Regions from separate parts of the Brucella sp. LJL56 genome, predicted to be linked through region 1. Evidence: riboswitches for the same ligand, from Rfam matches in the RefSeq annotation. Region 1 holds a riboswitch; each other region holds the start of a gene.

Region 1 (4,802 bases):
AGTGCTGCCGCTGGCAACAACCTGCCATGACGGACCCCGACCACCATTCGCGCCGCATGGGGAATGACAAGCCCGATAAAACCGACTGACCCGACGATGGAAACCATAACCGCCGTCATCATGGCGCTGACACCGATCAGCACCGCATAGACGCGACGTACCGGTATGCCGAGCGAAGCGGCGGATTCCGTTCCGAAGGTGAAAGCATCAAGCGCACGCGCATGCCATAGGCAGATGGCAAGACCGATCAGGCAAGCTGGCAAAGCGAGCGTGACGTCCGGCCAGCGCACGCCGGAAAGATTGCCCAAAAGCCAAAACATGATGCCGCGTGCCTGCTCGGCATTTGCAGCCTTGGTGACGATGAACGAAGTCAAGGCATTGAAAAGCTGTGAACCGGCAATGCCTGCGAGGATGATCGCGCTGCTGCCGCGCCCCGCCCGCAGTGCCAGCAAGGACACGAGACAGAAAGCAACGATAGCGCCAATGAACGCACCGAGCGATAACGTCAGCACGCCAGCACCGATGCCAAGGATGGCGACGCTGACAGCCCCTGTCGAGGCACCGGCGGAGATGCCCAGAATATAAGGATCAGCGAGCGAGTTTCGAAGCAGCGACTGCAGAATGACGCCGGATATTGCAAGCGACGCGCCGCAACATGCCGCGATGAAAGCACGGCTGAGGCGATAACTCCAGACGATCCCTTCATCGATGGGTTCAAGCGGATATCCGGCATTCCACACCCGGTTGGCCACGGTCTTCGCAACCACATCGAGCGGTATCGCCGTTTCGCCTATCGCAGCTCCAAGCCAAAGGGCAAAAAGCAACAGGACAAGCGAAAAGGCCAGAAAGAACACGCCGGAGCGTGCCCTTCCCTTCTGTTTGAAGCCCGTTGTCGCTGCCCGCGCCGTCACTTGTTCAGGTCCGAGGCGGCAATGTCAGCGGCAAGCGTTTCGATGCCTTCGATCACGCGAAGCGACGTGCTCATCGACTGCGCATCCATGTCGAAGACATGCTTGCCCTTGACCGCAGGCATCAGCTTCGTGACCGCATCATTGTCCAGAAACTGGTGCTTGACGGCAATGTCGTCAGCCGGATAGCGACGGCGATCCAGTTTTGCAGCAACGATCATCGAAGGGTTCGATTTCGCAATCGTTTCCCATCCGACCGTCGGCCATTCCTCCTCACTGTCGATCACATTCTTGATGCCGAGTGCCGAAAGAATATAAGCGGGCGCACCGAACTTGCCCGCGACATAGGGATCGGCATCCACCTGCGTGCTGGAGAACCAGACGACGGCGGACAGCTTGCCGCCAGCAGACCCGACCTTCTCGCGTGCAGCCGCTTCTCGCGCCTTCAAGTCAGCGACGAGTCTCTCGCCACGCTCCTGCACATTGAAGATTTCCGCCAGTTCGGTAATTTCCTGATAGACGATATCCATCTTGAAGGCTGCCGTGCGAACGCCGTCGCCACCGCCGGAATTGTCTTTGCCAACGCAATCGGATGGCGATGTGTAAGCCGGAATACCCAGTTCCTCGAACTGCTCAGGCTTTGCCACGATGCCTGTCGGGCCGACATGCCACTGGAAATCTGCCGTCACGATATCCGGCTTCTGCGCCAGAACACTTTCAAAGCTGGGATCATTATCGGCAAGCCGCTTTACCTTGGCGTTCACCTCCTCAAAGCCCTTGAGAACAGGGCCAAACCAGACCGCTGTGCCGACAACCCTGTCGCCGAGGCCAAGGCTGTAAAGAATTTCTGTGCTGCTCTGACCAACCGCAACCGCGCGGGTGGGTACCTGTTTGAAGGTAACGTCACGACCGCAATTTTTCAGCGTCAGCGGATATTGCGTTTCCGCTGCCTGTGCGGCCACCCCGCCTGCGAAAAAAAATGCGGCCGCGCAAAAGGCGGCGCGAAACGGCATCTTGCCGAGAATATTCATGAAAGTCCCCGAAATGATGAGAGAAAGACGCCCTGTCAGGCAGCGGAAAGAATCCGGCGCAGAAGACGGACAGGCATATCCGGAGACACGTCGAAATCATGCGATGACGATGGAAGAATGCGTCCTACGACGCGGAAATCTGTCATAACCAGCTCCTGCTCCGGGCATCCCCGCCCGTGACAATGGACAACACTAGACGGCAGGTCTCCTGGCTCACGAATATCTGCTGTTCATCTGCCTTCCCGCGCTTCTCCGGCACAGTGGCATGACGCTTTGAACGTCACGAGGATGAACGGCAATCCGCTTACAGTTGCGGGGGCAGCCACGGTCTTGGCCCCTTTTCGGGTCGTCCTCACCGTGTTCCCTATTAATCCCCTTCGCTCTCGGTCGGGGAACCGTCGTTACACTATTACGTCGGCGTATCGTCGCCGTCAAGCGCATCTCACCCGCTATTTCGGCATACTATTTTCAAGCGATTCGAAAGCCCGTTACGTAAATTACGGCCAAACTATTGTCGCATGTGCTGGCCTATTGAATTTGTTTTCGCTAATCTCCATGTAGTCTGCTCCCGCTAGAGGAGCGGGACTTGGGGAGGTCCGCCGGAGGGCGGCATACATTCCATTTGGGAGGACATATGCGTAGATTTATTCTGGCCCTGACGTCGGTAGCGGCGTTGGCTATGGCGGGTTCTGCTTCAGCGGAAGACTACAAAGTGCTGGCGCCTGCCGCTCCGGGCGGCGGCTGGGACCAGACGGCGCGCACGATGCAGAGCGCGCTTCAGGACGAAAAGATTTCCGGCAGCGTGCAGGTCATCAACGTTCCGGGCGCAGGCGGCACCATCGGTCTCGCGCAGTTCGTGAACCAGAACAAGGGCGATCCAAGCCAGCTCATCGTTGGCGGCTATGTCATGGTCGGCGCTATCCTGACCAACAAATCACCGGTGACACTTGATGCCATCACGCCAATCGCTCGTCTTACCGGCGAATATGAAGCTATCGTCGTACCCGCTGCTTCCGACATCCAGAATCTTGGCGATCTTGCAGCAAAGCTGAAAGCCGATCCTGGCTCTGTTTCCTGGGGCGGCGGTTCCGCTGGCGGCACCGATCACATCACCGCGGGCCTCTTTGCCAAGGCAGCAGGCGTCGACCCGACCAAGGTCAACTACATTGCCTTTTCCGGCGGCGGCGAAGCATTGGCGGCCATTCTCGGCAATCAGGTGACCGTTGGCATTTCCGGCTACGGCGAATTCGAAGCCCAGATCAAGGCTGGTACGCTGCGCATCATCGGCATTTCGAGTGACGAGCGCGTGGAAGGCATCGACGCACCGACCTTCAAGGAAGGCGGCGTGGATGTTTCGATCCAGAACTGGCGTATGGTGGGTGCAGCTCCCGGCATCACTGCCGAACAGGAAGCTGCCATCAATGCCGATATCGAGAAAATGGCGAAGTCGGAATCCTGGCAGAAGGCGCTTAAGGATAAAGGCTGGGCGGACACCTATCTTGCCGGTCCAGCGTTCAAGGAGCAGCTTGCCAAGGACGTCGCCGCGACTGAAACCATCCTCAAGGAAATCGGCCTCGTCAAATGACAGGATCAGACCAGCAGGAAAAGCGCCGCCCGGAAGGGGCGGCGCCAGATTTCGCCGCTCTTGTCATCGCACTCGTTCTTGCAGCCGTCGCCATTGCCATTGCCTGGTCGACGACCTACGGCAACGACGTGACGAGCTACTCACCGGTTGGCCCAAAAACCGTTCCCTATGTCGTCGCAGCCGGATTGTTCGGCCTTGCCGTCTGGACCGTGTTCGAAGCGCTTCGCGGCGACTTTCCCGAGCGTGAGCATCAGGAAATGGCCCCTATGGCATGGATCATCGGCGGTCTGGCCATCCAGATGCTGACGATGAAGACTGTCGGCTTTTCCCTGTCCACCGGCCTGCTTTTCGCAGCAACCGCGCGCGGCTTCGGCTATCGCAAATTCTGGATCAGCGTTCCCGTCGGCATCGTCTTCGCCTTCGTGATCTGGTTCATCTTTGCGCGCGGCCTGCAGCTATCGCTGCCGTCCGGCTGGCTCGAACAATTCGTTTAGAGACGGAGCGCTTTCATGGATACTGTCGCACTTCTCGCCAACGGACTTCTGGTGGCGCTTGAACCATCGAATCTTCTTTATGCGCTGATCGGCGTCACGCTCGGCACAGCCGTTGGCGTGCTCCCCGGCATCGGCCCGGCGCTCACCGTAGCGCTCCTTCTGCCCGTTACCTACAAGCTGGACCCGTCCGGCTCCCTCATCATGTTCGCGGGCATCTATTACGGCGGCATGTATGGCGGCTCGACCACGTCGATCCTGCTGAATACGCCGGGAGAAAGCGCCTCCATCGTCACCGCGCTTGAAGGCAACAAAATGGCCCGCGCCGGACGGGGCGGGCCGGCGCTTGCAACAGCAGCTATCGGCTCCTTCATTGCGGGCCTGATCGCAACGCTGGCACTTGCCTTCGTTGCGCCCTGGGTCGTGAAATTCGCCTTGTCCTTCGGGCCTTCCGAATATTTCGCGCTCATGCTTCTGGCTTTCATGACGGTCTCGGCCGCATTTGGCGATTCCACACTGCGCGGCCTGACATCCCTGTTCATCGGTCTGGCGCTCGGCCTCGTCGGCATTGATCAGTTGACCGGTCAGGCACGCCTTGTCATGGGAACGCCGAACCTGCTCGATGGCATCAATGTCACGACACTGGCGGTCGCGCTGTTCGCCATCGGCGAAACGCTGGCGGTCGTGTCGAAGAAGCTCAGACCGGAAGATGAAGTCATCGCCGTCAAGGGTTCCGTCTGGATGACGAAGAATGACTGGAAGCGCTCATGGATGCCGTGGTTGCGCG
Region 2 (4,802 bases), on a different contig from region 1:
CGCGTGGAGCGCGCTTCATCCTTGCCCCATGGACGGTCGAAATAATGCTCGATGCGTGGGCCGACTGCCTGCACGACCAGACGCATCGGCTTACCCGGCACATCGACAAAGCCCTTCAAACGAAGGATATCGTGCTCTGCAATGACTGCTTTCAGCTTTTCCGTGAATAGCTTGGGATCGGTCACAGAGCCAGCTTCGACCACGAAGCTCTCGAACTCGTCATGATCGTGCTCATGTCCATCTGCATGATGGATTTCATGGTGGGATTTGCGGTTGGCGATGTCGTCTTCAGTGCCAACGCCAAGGCCGAGCAAAACATCAGCTCCAAGTTTGCCAAAGCTCGCAGGAACCATGTTCACCCGGCGCGACGAACGCTCGGCCACATCGGCCTTAACACCGTCAAGCATTGAAGCGTCAATCAGATCGGCCTTGTTGAGGACAATCAGATCGGCTGCATGAATCTGATCTTCAAAAAGTTCCTCTAAGGGGCTTTCATGATCAAGAGATTCGTCCGCTGCCCGCTGTGCATCAACCTTGTCGTGGTCATCAGCAAAACGGCCTTCGGCGACGGCTGCCGCATCAATCACGGTTACCACACCGTCGACTGTTACCTGCGTCTTGATTTCCGGCCAGTTGAATGCGGCGACGAGTGGCTGCGGCAATGCCAGACCGGAGGTCTCGATCACGATATGATCGGGACGATCAGCGCGATCCAGAAGCTTGGTCATGGTCGGAATGAAATCATCGGCAACGGTGCAGCAGATGCAGCCATTGTTGAGCTCGATCACATCTTCTTCGCGGCAGGCCTCGATACCGCAACCTTTCAGAATACCGCCATCAACACCGAGATCACCAAACTCATTGATGATCAACGCGATGCGTTTTCCGTTGGCGTTTTCCAGCAGGTTGCGGATCATCGTCGTTTTGCCCGAGCCAAGAAAACCCGTAATGACTGTCGCGGGAATTTTCTGTCCCTGCATCGATTTATCCCTTCATCTTGAGCGGCAGCCCTGCCGCCATGAAATAAACTTCATCCGCAACCGCGGCCACTGCCTGATGCATAAAGCCTGCATGATCGCGAAATTCCCGTGCCATGCGATTTTCCGGCACGATCCCAAGTCCAACTTCGTTCGAAACAAAAACCACAGGTCCAGCAAGGTCCGGAAAGAGGGCAACAAGACTCGCGGTCTCGGTCGCTATATCTCGTTCAGCCATCATCAGATTGGTCAGCCACAAGGTCAGGCAATCGACCAGAACGAACCGATCCTCGGCAGCGTGCAATCCAAGTGCACCGACCAGATCAAGCGGCTCCTCCACCGTCTGCCATTCAGAACCACGTCGGTCGCGGTGAATGGCAATGCGGCTTTCCATTTCCTTGTCGAAAGCGCGTCCTGTTGCCAGATAGAGTGGTTTAAGCCCCGATGTCTCAACCATCTTTTCGGCATATGACGACTTGCCCGAACGGGCTCCGCCGAGGACCAGAACCGATTTTCCCGGCGAAGCCATTTTCATCAACCTTCAATCTCGGACGATGCATAGTGCTGGATGAACCAGCCGAGTGCGAGGCCGATCACCGCCCACATGAACAGGTTAGTCGCCAGCGATGCGACTGCATATTGCGAAGCAAGCAACGACGGAATCGGCGATGAAGTATCTTCCGGATGCGGTGCGCCATAGAGATGCGGCGCCACGATCAGCACCAGCCCAAGGATCTTTGCCCAGATTTCCTGGCGCAACATGATGAGATAGAGCCCCAGACCGCTGAGCACCACGGTTGCAATCCACCAGAGCTGACGTTCGGCTAGATCAGCGGCAGGCATTGCCGGTAGTTCCGGCGATAATCCCAATGCAGGCAGAAACGCGACCGCAAAGAAGCCCGCAATACCCCAATAAATACCATTCTGCATTGTAATGCGGCGACCGAGAAGCAAGGCTACGCCGCCCAGCAGGAGGGCAAAACCGGCTCCGGCAACAAGATTGGCAAGAAGCGTATTACCCAGCCGCCCAAATGGCAGTTCAGCCCCTTCTTCTTCCGCATCTGCGGCAGCGGCACCATGATCGTGTGGTGCGGCTTCCGCTTCACCATGGCTATGGCCACCGCCAGCCTCTTCATAGGTTTCGGCCTGTAGGATCAAAGGCACGGTCTTCAAATACATGGCGGGAGTAACCAGCAGCCCGGCCAGAAGACCGGCGGCAAGCGTCGCCAATAAATAACGGATCAACATTTCTGTCCCTCAATAGCAATTTCGCGCCGATGGCCATCCACCATCGAGCCTTGCTTATTCAATTCCGAAAGATGGTCGACTGCTCAGTGGCAGGGAAAACCATAGGAATGACGCGTGTCATGTGCCGAATCGTGCAGCGCGTCGGAATGGGCAAGCCCCACGCCATAAATCAGGAACGCGCCGAGAAGCAGTGAAACGACAGCCGTGCCCAGACGGGCAGCGAGCGGCATTGCAAGTGTGCTGGAAACAGAATTTTGAGTACGTGCAGCCATGACAACCTCCGTGCAGGCAGCAGGGAAAAACCTCCCATGGGGTTCAGGCTCAATGCCCTCACGCAACAGGCAGGTCTCCTGGCTCACGGGTCGTAAGGATTGAAGCTACCTTCCCAGAAGTTTCAAACTCCCAGTGGCCACCGGTTGCCCGGCTTGCCTCATCCCTCTCCGCTCTACAGTCGCGGGGTCGGCTGCGATAAAGACGCCCGGCATGGGTCCGTCCGTCGCATTCCCTTTTGGTATTACCGGGATTCGTCCCGGCAAAACCTGTTGCATGGTTCCAACACTAGGCTTTCGGCCCATCGGCGTCAATCGTAGCCGACACGTATCGGACGTGGAACTGATTTTCACCTCAAGTTAAACAACGCATCAATATCAAGACAGGTTTCCAGCTCCCCGGCCAGTTCATCCAGTGCGGCCTCGACACCAGCGCGGTAGTTCACTGAGCTGCCGCGTACGCCAAGGCTCTCCAGAAATCGCCTGCGGAACTCGTCTGTGTTGAAAACACCATGAAGATAGGTTCCCATGATGCGCCCGTCCGGCGATATCGCTCCGTCGTCATGCCCGGCAATACGCGCAAAGGGCCTCGCCACATCCGGTCCAGTCGTACGCCCGATATGAATCTCATAGCCTTCCAGCGGCGTATTATGGAGAAGCGAGGTTGCCTCCACATTGCGGACCACTTTTTCAGGCTCCATCAGGGTTTCGACATCCAGAAGTCCAAGCCCTTGAATATCGCGTATATGCCCCTCAATACCGGCAGGGTCGCTGATATGACGACCAAGCATCTGGAACCCGCCGCAGATGCCCAGCACATGGCCACCTCCTCTGACATGGGCAGCCAGTTCTCGATCCCAGCCATTGTCGCGAAATGCCAGCAAGTCGGCGATCGTTGATTTGGTTCCGGGCAGAATGACAAGACCTGTATCGTCCGGGATACTGGAACCCGGCGGCACCATGACCACCTCGACGTCAGGTTCGGCTTTCAACGGATCCAGATCATCGAAATTGGCGATACGTGGCAGCATCGGCACTGCAACCACGAGCGACTTCTTGTCTCCGCGCGTAGCCCGTTCAAGAACGACCGAATCCTCAGCAGGTAATCGCGATACCGCTTTCAGCCACGAAACCACGCCAAACGAGCGCCAGCCGGTAAATTGGGTAATGGCAGTGAGCCCGTCATCGAAAAGAGAAATATCGCCCCGGAACTTATTAATGAGAAAACCACGAACCATCGCGCGGTCTTGCTCGGACAAAATAGTATGGGTGCCGACAAGGGACGCGATCACACCACCTCTGTCTATGTCACCGACCAGAACCACGGGAACGCCGGCCTGCGTGGCAAACCCCATATTGGCGATGTCGCCAGCACGCAGATTGATTTCTGCAGGTGACCCTGCCCCTTCCACCAGCACAAGGTCCGCGCCTTCGCTGACCTTGGCGAAGGATTCCATGACTGCCGCCATGAGCTGCGGTTTTAGTTCCTGGTAATAACGTCCGCGCGCTTCACCCCGCACTCGGCCCTGCACGACGATCTGACTGCCCATGTCTGTCTGCGGCTTCAGGAGCACCGGGTTCATATGGACGGAAGATGGCACACCGCAAGCAAAAGCCTGCAGCCACTGGGCCCGACCTATTTCACCGCCACCGTCGCTGACTGCTGCATTGTTGGACATGTTCTGCGGCTTGAAAGGGCGAACGTTGAGACCACGATTACGTGCAGCACGGCATAGTCCGGCAACAAGAACACTTTTGCCGACGTCCGAACCCGTTCCCTGAAACATGATTGCGCGTGTCATGGACTGCTGCGTAGCTTAAACTGAACTCGCTGGCAACGGAGCCTCATCCAGCCACCGTCTATGCAAAAATGCGCATCAGTTTATTACAAATGTGAGCAACATTATTCCAATGGAGCGTTGGCAGTCTCACAGGGGTATGATCTAGTCCGGTGACGAAGTGCAGTGCTACGGGGAGGAAACCATGGATGCTGCCGACCAGAACCAGTTCGAGCTGAACGAAGATCAGCTTGCCATTCAGGATATGGCGCGGGGCTTCGCCAGTGATCGTGTCGCCCCGCAGGCTTTGCAATGGGATCGTGACAAGCACTTTCCTATTGATATCCTGCGCGAGACGGGACCACTCGGCATGGGTGGCATTTATGTGCGCGAAGATGTCGGCGGATCGGCGCTAAACCGGCTGGATGCCGTGCTTATTTTTGAAGCTCTGGCAACTGCATGCCCTTCATTCTCGGCCTTCGTTTCCATTCACAACATGGCCGCATGGATGATCGATACATATGGCAATG
Region 3 (4,802 bases), on a different contig from region 1:
CAGGATATCCGGCTTTTCGAGCAGCAGCTTTTCCAAGGGCAACGGAGCAGAACCACTGACGCCCACCCTATCGGCCAGATTATCAAGCCCGGCAAGATGCACAGCCTCATCAACCAGTGTTCCCCGACCTGACGTGTAACTGTTGGCATAATAAAGCGCGACCGTCTTGCGGCGAGCTGGAGGGCGAATTGCCGCCAAAGCAGCTTTCATTTTATCGACTTCCGAGCTCGCTTCCGCCTGTCTTCCGAGCAACTCACCCATGCGACGCAGATGATCTTCTATATCGTCGAACGAACGGGCGGGCGCGAACTCTTCCACACGGACACCCAGTCTGCGCAACAGCCCCACCGTTGCCCTTGACGAGAATGTTCCGGCCAGCACAAGATCAGGTTTCATCAGAAAAACTTCTTCTGCCTGCGCATGATTGACCGTCAACTTCCGGGCTTTCGCAGCCATGACGGACAGTTCCGGGTCCTGCGACAGATAGGAAACCGACTGCAACTGCCCCTTGCTCGCCAGTAGCAATGCGAGTTGATCGGTACATACATTGATGGAAACGACGCGTTGGGGGATTTCCACTGCGTCTGCTGAATTTCGAACAAAAAGGGCCAGCCCAACCGCAAGGCAGAAGCTGGTGATCCATTCTACGGATGCCCTTTTCATTCTCTGTGCAGCCTCAGAAATTCCGGGTCAACCCGATATTGATGGTGCGTCCCGGTGCAATATAGCCAGAGCTGGTCTGATAATCCTTGTCAAAGATGTTCTCGACAGAGAATTTCAATTGTGATTGCTTGTCGATGGAATAGAGCGCGACGAAATCAGCAGTCACATAATCACCAAGCTTCTTTCTGTTAGCAGCGTCAGCATAGCGCGAACCGCCATAGATCAATCTTGCGGTAAGATCGAGCTTCTCAATTGGTGTGAAATTAACCTCAGCCGCAGCCTTAAAACGTTCGCGATAGGGAAGATCGTTTCCTGTGGCTTCATCAATAGGCCGTTTAAGGTCCACTAAACCCTTGACACCCCACTGTTCGTTGAAGCGGTGGTCAAGCGTCGCTTCAAACCCAGTTATGTGAGCTCGATCAACGTTTACTGGCAACCACAAATGTGTTTGTTCGTCCTCTCTCCAGCTAATACCCTGCCTTAACCGGGTGTCGTAGAATGCCATATCCAAACTGGTGCCGGAACTTATCTGCCAGTTTAAACCCAGTTCATAAGAGCCCGATTTCTCGGGTTTTAGATCTGGATTTCCCGACAAAGGATAATAGAGATCATTGAACGTCGGCGCGCGGAAACCGGTAGCGTAAGAAGACCGTAGCACCAGATCGGGCAGAATTTCATAGCTCACACCAAGATTATAGGTGACGACATCGCCGAATTGGCTGTTGTGATCATAACGCAATCCGCCATCGAAACGCAGCGCCTCGTATTCGAGCGAATATTGTCCGAATATGGCGGCCAGATCGCGGCTGGTTTCATCATAAGCAACGGTGGTGTTAATCTCCTCGCGATAGGCTTCCACACCAGCGGTCACGGTGTGGCCGACCTTGCCCGTATCGAAACTCTTTTCTGTCGAGGCAAAGACACCATAACGCTTGGTTTCAAACCGATCGGATCCACTCACGCCCTTGCGGAAGTTACGGCTGCTGTCGATGCCCGTGCTGAACTCCAGCGTAGACGACCAATCTGCCGTATGATCGACACGCGTTCCGATCTTGCCGGTAAATGCTGTGCTGTCAGCCTGGTTCGGCGATGGCGCTTTGGCGTCGTACTGGTTGCGTCCCCGACTGAAGAGACCATCCGCATAAATTTTACCCCAGTCGAAATCCTTCGACAGGGCAAAGTTGAAAGAGCCCTGCAAAAACCCGTCGCGATCCGGTTCATGGCCATAGGCGTCGGGCGCGGTAAAGTCATACCCTTGCGTGCCTGTGACCGCCGCGCCGAAAGCATAGTCGATGCCGTCGCTGCTGCGTCCTTGAATGGACCCGGATGTATAGCCGCCCCAGGGATGGCTGACGCCGGTAGAAAGACTGCCGCACCAAGGGCGTTCACCACAGGCTCCACCCTGCTTGGTGATAATGTTGACCACCCCACCCATGGCATCAGCGCCATATTGTGCAGAATGAGCCCCCTTGGCGATTTCGATGCGCTCGATAGAGGTTAGAGGAATATTGGAAAGCGCGGTCGAGCCACTCGTTGCCGACGCGGTGCGCACGCCATTGACCAGAACAACTGTTTGATCAGAAGACATTCCACGAACAAAAATTCCGGCGGAAGAACCCTGACCGCCATTCGTCTTTATGGAGATACCGCTATAGGACTTCAGCAGCGACTGCAGATCGGGAGCAGCCGACCGTTCGATATCTGCTGAATCGATAACAGTCACAGACGAAGTCGAGCGCTGCAGCGAAGATGCGCGGCGCAATGGCGTGACCACGATTGTATCGAGAACAACGCTGCCGTCGCCATCTGGCAGATTTTGAGCAAGCGTCGTGGACGGCAACGCAAGAACGCTGGCCGATACGAGTAGAACCGATGATTTTATAAGGCACATTTTCCCTCAACCCGCCGAACCGGAGACCGATAAACGGCATTTCCTCTCACCGCAGGTTGAAGCAATGGCAGCGCAAAACGCCCTTCTTCCCAACGGCAACATTTCAACAATGTCACCGCCACGGGCAGCCGCGCCTGAACACACCCCGTGTCCACGCATGGGTGACCAGATACGGCAGGTCTCCTGACTTCCGGGTCGTCGCTTCCCCTCCGCCTTCCCGAATGCATCGAATGCTCTCAGTGGCTTTCACCGCTTGCACGGCTATGGAGGATAGCTCTCCGGTTACAGTTGCGGGGGCAGTCGCGGCATCAGCCAGATGGCTTCACCGTGTTCCCTTTTCATCCGCCTGAACAGCGGAACCGTTTCCTGATCAAGTCGATAGCAACATGGTTAAGGATTCGCAACTCTATTAAAGCATGTCTCCCTAAAGTGGGAACCGGCTTTGGGATAAAGACATGCATGAAAACAAAAGCTTATAGCGTGTCATATGCGTGTGATAAAATGCGACACGCTTTAAAGCGCAATCCAGCACAGAAAACTGAAGCACATTCGCAAGGAATGGATTCAGCCTCATGATTTCAAAGGTCTTTCCTATCGCAGAAATGCACGGAAACGCTGAAGCGCAAAGTAGAACAACACAGAACCAATGACGATCAGTGCCAGAAATTGCGGCCAGACCACGCCCAGCCCTGCCCCGCGAAACAGGATCGATTGCGCCAATATGACGAAATGCGTATTCGGCGCGGCCAGCATGATTGTCTGGATGATCTCGGGCATGCTTTCACGGGGCGTTGTCCCCCCTGAAAGCACCTGTAACGGCAGAAGCACCAGCATCAGTAGCATTCCGAACTGCGGCATGGAACCAGCCGCCGTTGCCAGGAAAATGCCAAGGCTGGTCGTCGCAAAAAGCTGGAGCGCTGCGCCCACGAGAAACAGCGATACCGACCCATAGATCGGGACGGCAAGCAGCCCTTGCACTACGAAGACCAACGCAAAAGCAGAAGCAACCAGCACGACGAGCCCCATGGACCATATCTTGCTGACCATGATTTCAACCGGCGTTACCGGCATCACCAGCAGGTGTTCAATGGTTCCATGTTCGCGTTCTCGAATAAGGGCTGCGCCCGTCAGGATGATCGACAGCATCGTAACGGATGAAATCACGTTATTGATTGCACCGAACCAGCCCTTGTTCAAATCCTGATTGAATCTCGCTCTGAGATTGAGTTCGACAGGCGCTTGTGCGCTACCGCGATAGCGATTAAGAAATTCGCTCACCTCACTCGACACAATTGACTGCACATAGCCGCCCCCGGTAAAGGCCTGGCTCATCCGGGTTGCATCGACATTGAGCTGGATTGTCGGCGAACGGCCTGCCAGAAGATCGCGCTGGAAATTCGGCGGTATGTTCAACGCGAACGTATCCAGCCCCTCATCCATCCGGGCATCCATTTCATAAGACGAAATCAGCTTCGGAGGCACAAAATATGGCGGATAGAATGCCGTCGTTATCCGGCTGGAAACCGGCGACTGATCTTCGTCGACAATCGCTATTGCCGCATTGTTAAGAGTTTCAGGCATCGCCTTTGATGCCGTATAGATCGCAAGCGTAAAGGCATAAACGATCAGGATCAACAACATCGGATCACGCGCGAGACCGCGCAGTTCCTTCACGCCAAGCTGGAATATGTTGGATATCCGCATCTTAGCTCGCCTGTTTCTTGAGAAGAACAATCGCGAGCGCCATGAGCACCGGCACCGCGATCAACAAGGGTAAAAACGAACTTGCGAGATCGCCAAACCCCAACGCCTTGGAGAAAACCCCGCGCGAAATGGTCACGAAATAGGTCGCCGGATAGATTTTACCAATGAACGCGCCTGCACCTTGCAGCGACGACACCGGGTCGATGATACCGGAGTACTGTACGGCCGGAATGAGTGTCAGAAGCGCCGTTCCGAAGATTGCTGCGATCTGGCTGTTCATGAAAGTGGACAGTACCAGTCCCATGCCGGTCGCGATCGTCACGTAGAGCAGCGCCGCCAGCGCATAAGTAGGGAAGCTTCCCGTAAACGGAACCCGGAAAATAAACACCGCAAAGGCTGTCAGCATCAGGAAATTCAGAAATGCCAGCCCGATATAGGGCAATTGCTTGCCGAACAAAAACTCGAATTTCGTCACCGGCGTCACGTAAAAATTGATGATCGATCCCAGCTCCTTTTCGCGGACCACGCTCAGCACCGCCAGCAT
Region 4 (4,802 bases), on a different contig from region 1:
GGTTGCGGTATCGCGGAAGAACAATGTCAGAGACAAGCCCTGATCGACGTGCTGCGTTGCCGCCGCGTAAGTGTCGATGATCTTCTCCGGGCCGATCTCATAGGCATCCTGATAGTAATCGAGATTGTCATTGGTCATGAAAGCTGCCGGATAGTAGACGCGACCGATCTTGCCCTCCTTGCGGATTTCAATCTTCGACACGATTGGATGAATCGATGACGTCGAATGATTGATGTAGGAGATCGAACCTGTCGGCGGCACGGCCTGAAGGTTCTGGTTATAAAGGCCCCCCTCCATCACCGCATTCTTCAGATCGCGCCAGTCGTCCTGTGTCGGGATCGCAATGCCCGCCTTTTCAAAGATTTCGCGAACCTTTTCTGTCGCCGGTTCCCAAAGCTGATCCGTATATTTGTCGAAATATTCGCCCGACGCATATTTGGATTTCTCGAAACCTTTGAAGGATTTCCCCATCTCCACCGCGATCCGGTTCGATGCGCGGATCGCATGATAGGTCACCGTATAGAAATAGATATTCGTGAAATCGACACCTTCGTCCGAACCATAGTAAATCCGCTCGCGGGCAAGATAACCATGCAGGTTCATCTGGCCGAGACCGATGGCATGGCTTTCATCATTGCCTCGGGCGACCGATGGCACGGAACCGATGTGGCTCATGTCGGAAACGGCGGTAAGAGCACGGATCGAGGCCTCGATGGTCTTGCCGAAATCAGAGGAATCCATTGCTGCCGCAATGTTGAGTGAGCCCAGATTGCACGAAATATCCTTGCCGAGATGATCGTAGGACAGATCTTCACTGAAGATGCTCGCCTCGCTCACCTGGAGGATTTCCGAACAGAGGTTGCTCATGGTGATGCGCCCGTCGATTGGATTGACGCGGTTCACCGTGTCCTCGAACATGATGTAGGGGTAGCCGGATTCGAACTGGATTTCGGCCAGAACCTGAAAGAACTCTCGCGCGCTGATCTTCTTCTTGGTAATCCGCGCATCGTTGACCATTTCGCGGTATTTTTCCGTGACCGAAACCTCTGTGAGAGGCACACCGTAAACCCGCTCCACATCATAGGGGGAGAAGAGGTACATATCCTCGTTGTTCTTCGCGAGCTCGAAGGTAATGTCCGGTATGACCACGCCGAGAGACAGGGTTTTGATGCGAATTTTCTCGTCTGCATTTTCGCGTTTCGTATCGAGAAATCGCATGATATCCGGGTGATGTGCGTGCAGATAGACTGCGCCAGCGCCCTGCCGCGCGCCAAGCTGATTGGCGTAGGAAAAGGAATCCTCCAGAAGTTTCATCACCGGAATGATACCGGATGACTGGTTCTGGATTTGCTTGATAGGTGCGCCCGTCTCACGGATATTAGTGAGGCTCAGCGCCACACCCCCGCCACGCTTCGACAATTGCAAGGCCGAATTGATGGAGCGGCCGATGGACTCCATATTGTCCTCGACCCGCAGCAGAAAGCAGGAGACAAGCTCGCCGCGCTGCTTCTTTCCTGCATTGAGGAATGTGGGTGTCGCAGGCTGGTAGCGGCCCGAAATGATCTCATCAACCAGATCGCGCGCAAGCTGTTCACTACCGCGCGCCAGCGCCAATGCCACCATGCAGACGCGGTCTTCATAGCGTTCCAGATAGCGCTTTCCGTCGAAGGTTTTCAGCGTGTAGCTGGTATAATACTTGAACGCGCCTAGAAATGTCGGAAAACGAAATTTTCTCGCATAGGCTTCGTCGAAAAGGTCACGCACGAAATTGAAGGAATACTGATCCAGCACCTCCTGTTCGTAGTATCCCTCCGTCACCAGATAATCGAGCTTTTCCCGCAGATTATGAAAAAAGACAGTGTTCTGGTTCACGTGCTGGAGGAAATACTGCCGCGCGGCCTGCCGGTCGCGATCAAGCTGGATTTTCCCCTCGTCATCGTAAAGGTTCAACATCGCGTTGAGCGCGTGATAATCCAGCCCGTCCGAGAATTTTGACGGTTTGTTGCTGTTGGAATTCACCGCTAGAGGCGCATCCTGCGCCACTGGCCGTGGTTCGCGCTCCCGGATCAGGGTCGTGTCTGCCGTGTCCAAAATCGTTCCATCCCGTTTTTGACATTGCCAATGTCCTCATCGGTTCCCAGAAGCTCGAAGCGGTAGAGATAGGGAACCTGACATTTGGCGGAGATAATATTGCCGGCGATACAGAAGGCTTCGCCGAAATTGCTGTTCCCCGCGGCGATGACGCCGCGGATGAAAGAGCGATTGTTCTCGTCGTTGAGGAAGCGGATTACCGGCTTGGGAACAGCGCCCTTGGAACCGCCGCCGCCATATGTGGGCGTCACCAGTATAAATGGCTCGCGCACCTGCCATCCGCCCGAACCGTCCATCGGGATACGGTTCGACCGCATTCCAAGCCGCTCAACAAACCGGTGCGTATTTTCCGACCGGCTGGAGAAATAGACGATCAGGCTCATGAGATCGCAACTCTCAGGCGAGAGCACTGATCATATCGGGCCGGAAGCCCGCCCAATGGGATTCCCCGGCAACGACCACCGGCACCTGACGATAGCCCATCCCCTGAACGAGATCGAAAGCGCCGGCATTGGCGGAAATATCGATAACTTCATATTCGATACCCTGGCGATCGAGGGCACGCGTGGTCGCGGTGCACTGGACACAGGCGGGCTTGCTGTAAACGGTGACGTTCATTTCTTCCTCACTGATTGGGAGACGCAAAGAGCCGTTCGCGCATCGCAAGATGCGCGTCAAAAAGCACAAGATAGGAAACCGGTCAGCCGCCACGACGAGCAGTCTGACCACAACAAACTATGCCTCGAAGGGAGGACCGGAACCGAAACTAAACAGACTGGACATGGACTTCACCCCGAAGCTATGAGCGGGAAGTTCGGGGCAGCAATCTGCAAGACAATAGCTTGCCACACAAGATTGCGCGCCAACCGGACACCCCGCCCGTGGACGTACTCGTTCAAGGCAGGTCTCCTGGCTCACGGATCAACGTTTCTGCCCGCCTTCCCGGCCTATGCCAGTGACATGATGAACAGAACTCTCCGCTTACAGTTGCGGGGGCAGCTCCGGCATTGCCGCATCCGTCATGGATGAAACGCACCGGATTCCCGTCTTAGCTTTCGACTCAACGAATCGAAAGAACCTAGAACACTATATATAGTAGTCTAAGTTAAAAACTGGTCAACAGGTAGATTGAATCAGCCTGCAACATCTTAGCTGGGACCAGCGCAGTCTTAATTTGCAGGTCTAATAGGCTTTGGTCTGAATTCCGGCTTGATGGCCTTCAGGGCCATACGGTCGACCATCGCCGGAGCGATGAGTTTGAGCCAGCGTCCGAATCGCATCTGGCGGGTCATCAGCACTTCGCGCTTGCGCGCATGGACACCTTCCAGCATCAGCCGTACAGCTTCTTCGACGGACATCATGTCATCTTCCCGCACACCGCTCGTTGCCAGTGCGCCGCCGCTTGCGCTGTAACCTACCTTGCGAATGTCGGTTTTGACGACGCCCGGATAAACGATGGTGACGGATATGCCGCTCGGCTGTAGTTCCGCGCGAAGCGCCTCACAAAAACCTGAAAGAGCGAACTTCGTTCCGCTATAGGCCGTGCGACCCGGCACGCCGATCAATCCGGCGACGGATGACACCGCCACGATCCGCCCCTTGCTTGCGGCAAGATGGGGAAGCGCTGCATGAATGGGCCAGACGCTGCCCCAGTAGTTCAACTCCATCAACTCATGCATCCAGTTGAGGTCATCCGGCTCGATCTCGGCGAAATTAGCATGTGCTGACATACCCGCATTCACGATCAGCGTATCGATGCGACCGAAAGCGGCAGCGGCCTTCCCGATCAGGGCGATACAGGCAGCACGATCTTTCACATCGGTCGGCACCACAAGAACGGAACTACCCAGTTGTCGTAACTCGGTGGCCAGATTTTCCAGCTTTTCGACATTACGCGCAGCAAGCACAAGAGCAGCGTTGGTACGGTCGCGCCGGGCAATTTGCCGTGCGGCTTCAGCGCCTATACCATCTGATGCTCCCGTTATGATCGTCACGTCCATGCCAGGCCCTCCCTGCCTATCGATAAGACAAGCAGGGTACAAGCTGTACAATCCGCACGTCCAGCGATTTAGACCCTGCTCGATAGAATGACGGCGATGACCAGACCGTCGATCCGCGATACGTGTTATCGCTGGCGCGGGCGATGCGCTTCGCCCATAACGCACGGCAATCAGGCGAAGCCCGGTAAATTGCTTTGAATGAAGCATTCACAAAACCGTGTGACCGACGAATAACTGGCAACATTTTCAACCGCTTATGTTCCAGCAGGTCTCACCTGTCAGCTTCCAGGAGATGTTTTCAGCGTCTTAGCCGAAGGGAGAAATTGACAGTTCAGCTTCTTATCCTGTATCGATCGTTCAGTTTTGAACATTGTTCAGTATATTGAACGATCGAAGGCTTCTCCCAAGGCTTTCCATTCAGAGCTGTCGATGCATCGGCTGCATCGGAGAATAAGGGGGCGCTTCCTTCCCAAGACAGAAGCGTTTCCGGAATAGGCCCCAGCGTTGTGTGCCGGAGAGGAAATGAGAGACCTCGGCGCTGGTAAAAGTGATAAGGGTGGAATGATGACAACAAAGATCAAGCCATTTTCGTTCGATACGGTCGGCTCGATGCTCGTCGAATGGAGCGCCGCAAAGCGCCTCGGCGAAATCCTCGGCGAACGGTTTTCCGAACGCAAGATTCTGATCGTGACGGACAAGGGGCTGCACAAG

The links. A riboswitch is a leader RNA that binds a small molecule or an ion and turns the genes downstream of it on or off. The one in region 1 is predicted to bind cobalamin.
Positions count from the first base shown of each region.
Region 2: another riboswitch for cobalamin. It lies ahead of ACYSN1_RS17915 (CbtB domain-containing protein); the one in region 1 lies ahead of ACYSN1_RS11015 (ABC transporter substrate-binding protein).
Region 3: another riboswitch for cobalamin. It lies ahead of ACYSN1_RS17710 (TonB-dependent receptor domain-containing protein); the one in region 1 lies ahead of ACYSN1_RS11015 (ABC transporter substrate-binding protein).
Region 4: another riboswitch for cobalamin. It lies ahead of nrdH (glutaredoxin-like protein NrdH); the one in region 1 lies ahead of ACYSN1_RS11015 (ABC transporter substrate-binding protein).

Region 1 is NZ_JBTXLQ010000002.1:526,449-531,250, forward strand. Features, by position in the region: gene ACYSN1_RS11010 (FecCD family ABC transporter permease) at 1-911, opposite strand, end outside; gene ACYSN1_RS11015 (ABC transporter substrate-binding protein) at 908-1,939, opposite strand; cobalamin riboswitch at 2,121-2,354, opposite strand; gene ACYSN1_RS11020 (Bug family tripartite tricarboxylate transporter substrate binding protein) at 2,574-3,524, shown strand; gene ACYSN1_RS11025 (tripartite tricarboxylate transporter TctB family protein) at 3,521-4,018, shown strand; gene ACYSN1_RS11030 (tripartite tricarboxylate transporter permease) at 4,034-4,802, shown strand, end outside.
Region 2 is NZ_JBTXLQ010000007.1:177,358-182,159, reverse strand. Features, by position in the region: gene cobW (cobalamin biosynthesis protein CobW) at 1-980, opposite strand, end outside; gene cobU (bifunctional adenosylcobinamide kinase/adenosylcobinamide-phosphate guanylyltransferase) at 985-1,506, opposite strand; gene ACYSN1_RS17920 (CbtA family protein) at 1,512-2,225, opposite strand; gene ACYSN1_RS17915 (CbtB domain-containing protein) at 2,309-2,497, opposite strand; cobalamin riboswitch at 2,549-2,783, opposite strand; gene ACYSN1_RS17910 (cobyric acid synthase) at 2,845-4,296, opposite strand; gene ACYSN1_RS17905 (isobutyryl-CoA dehydrogenase) at 4,478-4,802, shown strand, end outside.
Region 3 is NZ_JBTXLQ010000007.1:127,982-132,783, reverse strand. Features, by position in the region: gene ACYSN1_RS17715 (ABC transporter substrate-binding protein) at 1-663, opposite strand, end outside; gene ACYSN1_RS17710 (TonB-dependent receptor domain-containing protein) at 677-2,554, opposite strand; cobalamin riboswitch at 2,711-2,933, opposite strand; gene ACYSN1_RS17705 (ABC transporter permease) at 3,146-4,258, opposite strand; gene rbbA (ribosome-associated ATPase/putative transporter RbbA) at 4,260-4,802, opposite strand, start outside.
Region 4 is NZ_JBTXLQ010000003.1:202,986-207,787, forward strand. Features, by position in the region: gene nrdE (class 1b ribonucleoside-diphosphate reductase subunit alpha) at 1-2,091, opposite strand, end outside; gene nrdI (class Ib ribonucleoside-diphosphate reductase assembly flavoprotein NrdI) at 2,067-2,474, opposite strand; gene nrdH (glutaredoxin-like protein NrdH) at 2,488-2,709, opposite strand; cobalamin riboswitch at 2,974-3,188, opposite strand; gene ACYSN1_RS12935 (SDR family oxidoreductase) at 3,261-4,091, opposite strand; gene ACYSN1_RS12940 (iron-containing alcohol dehydrogenase) at 4,653-4,802, shown strand, end outside.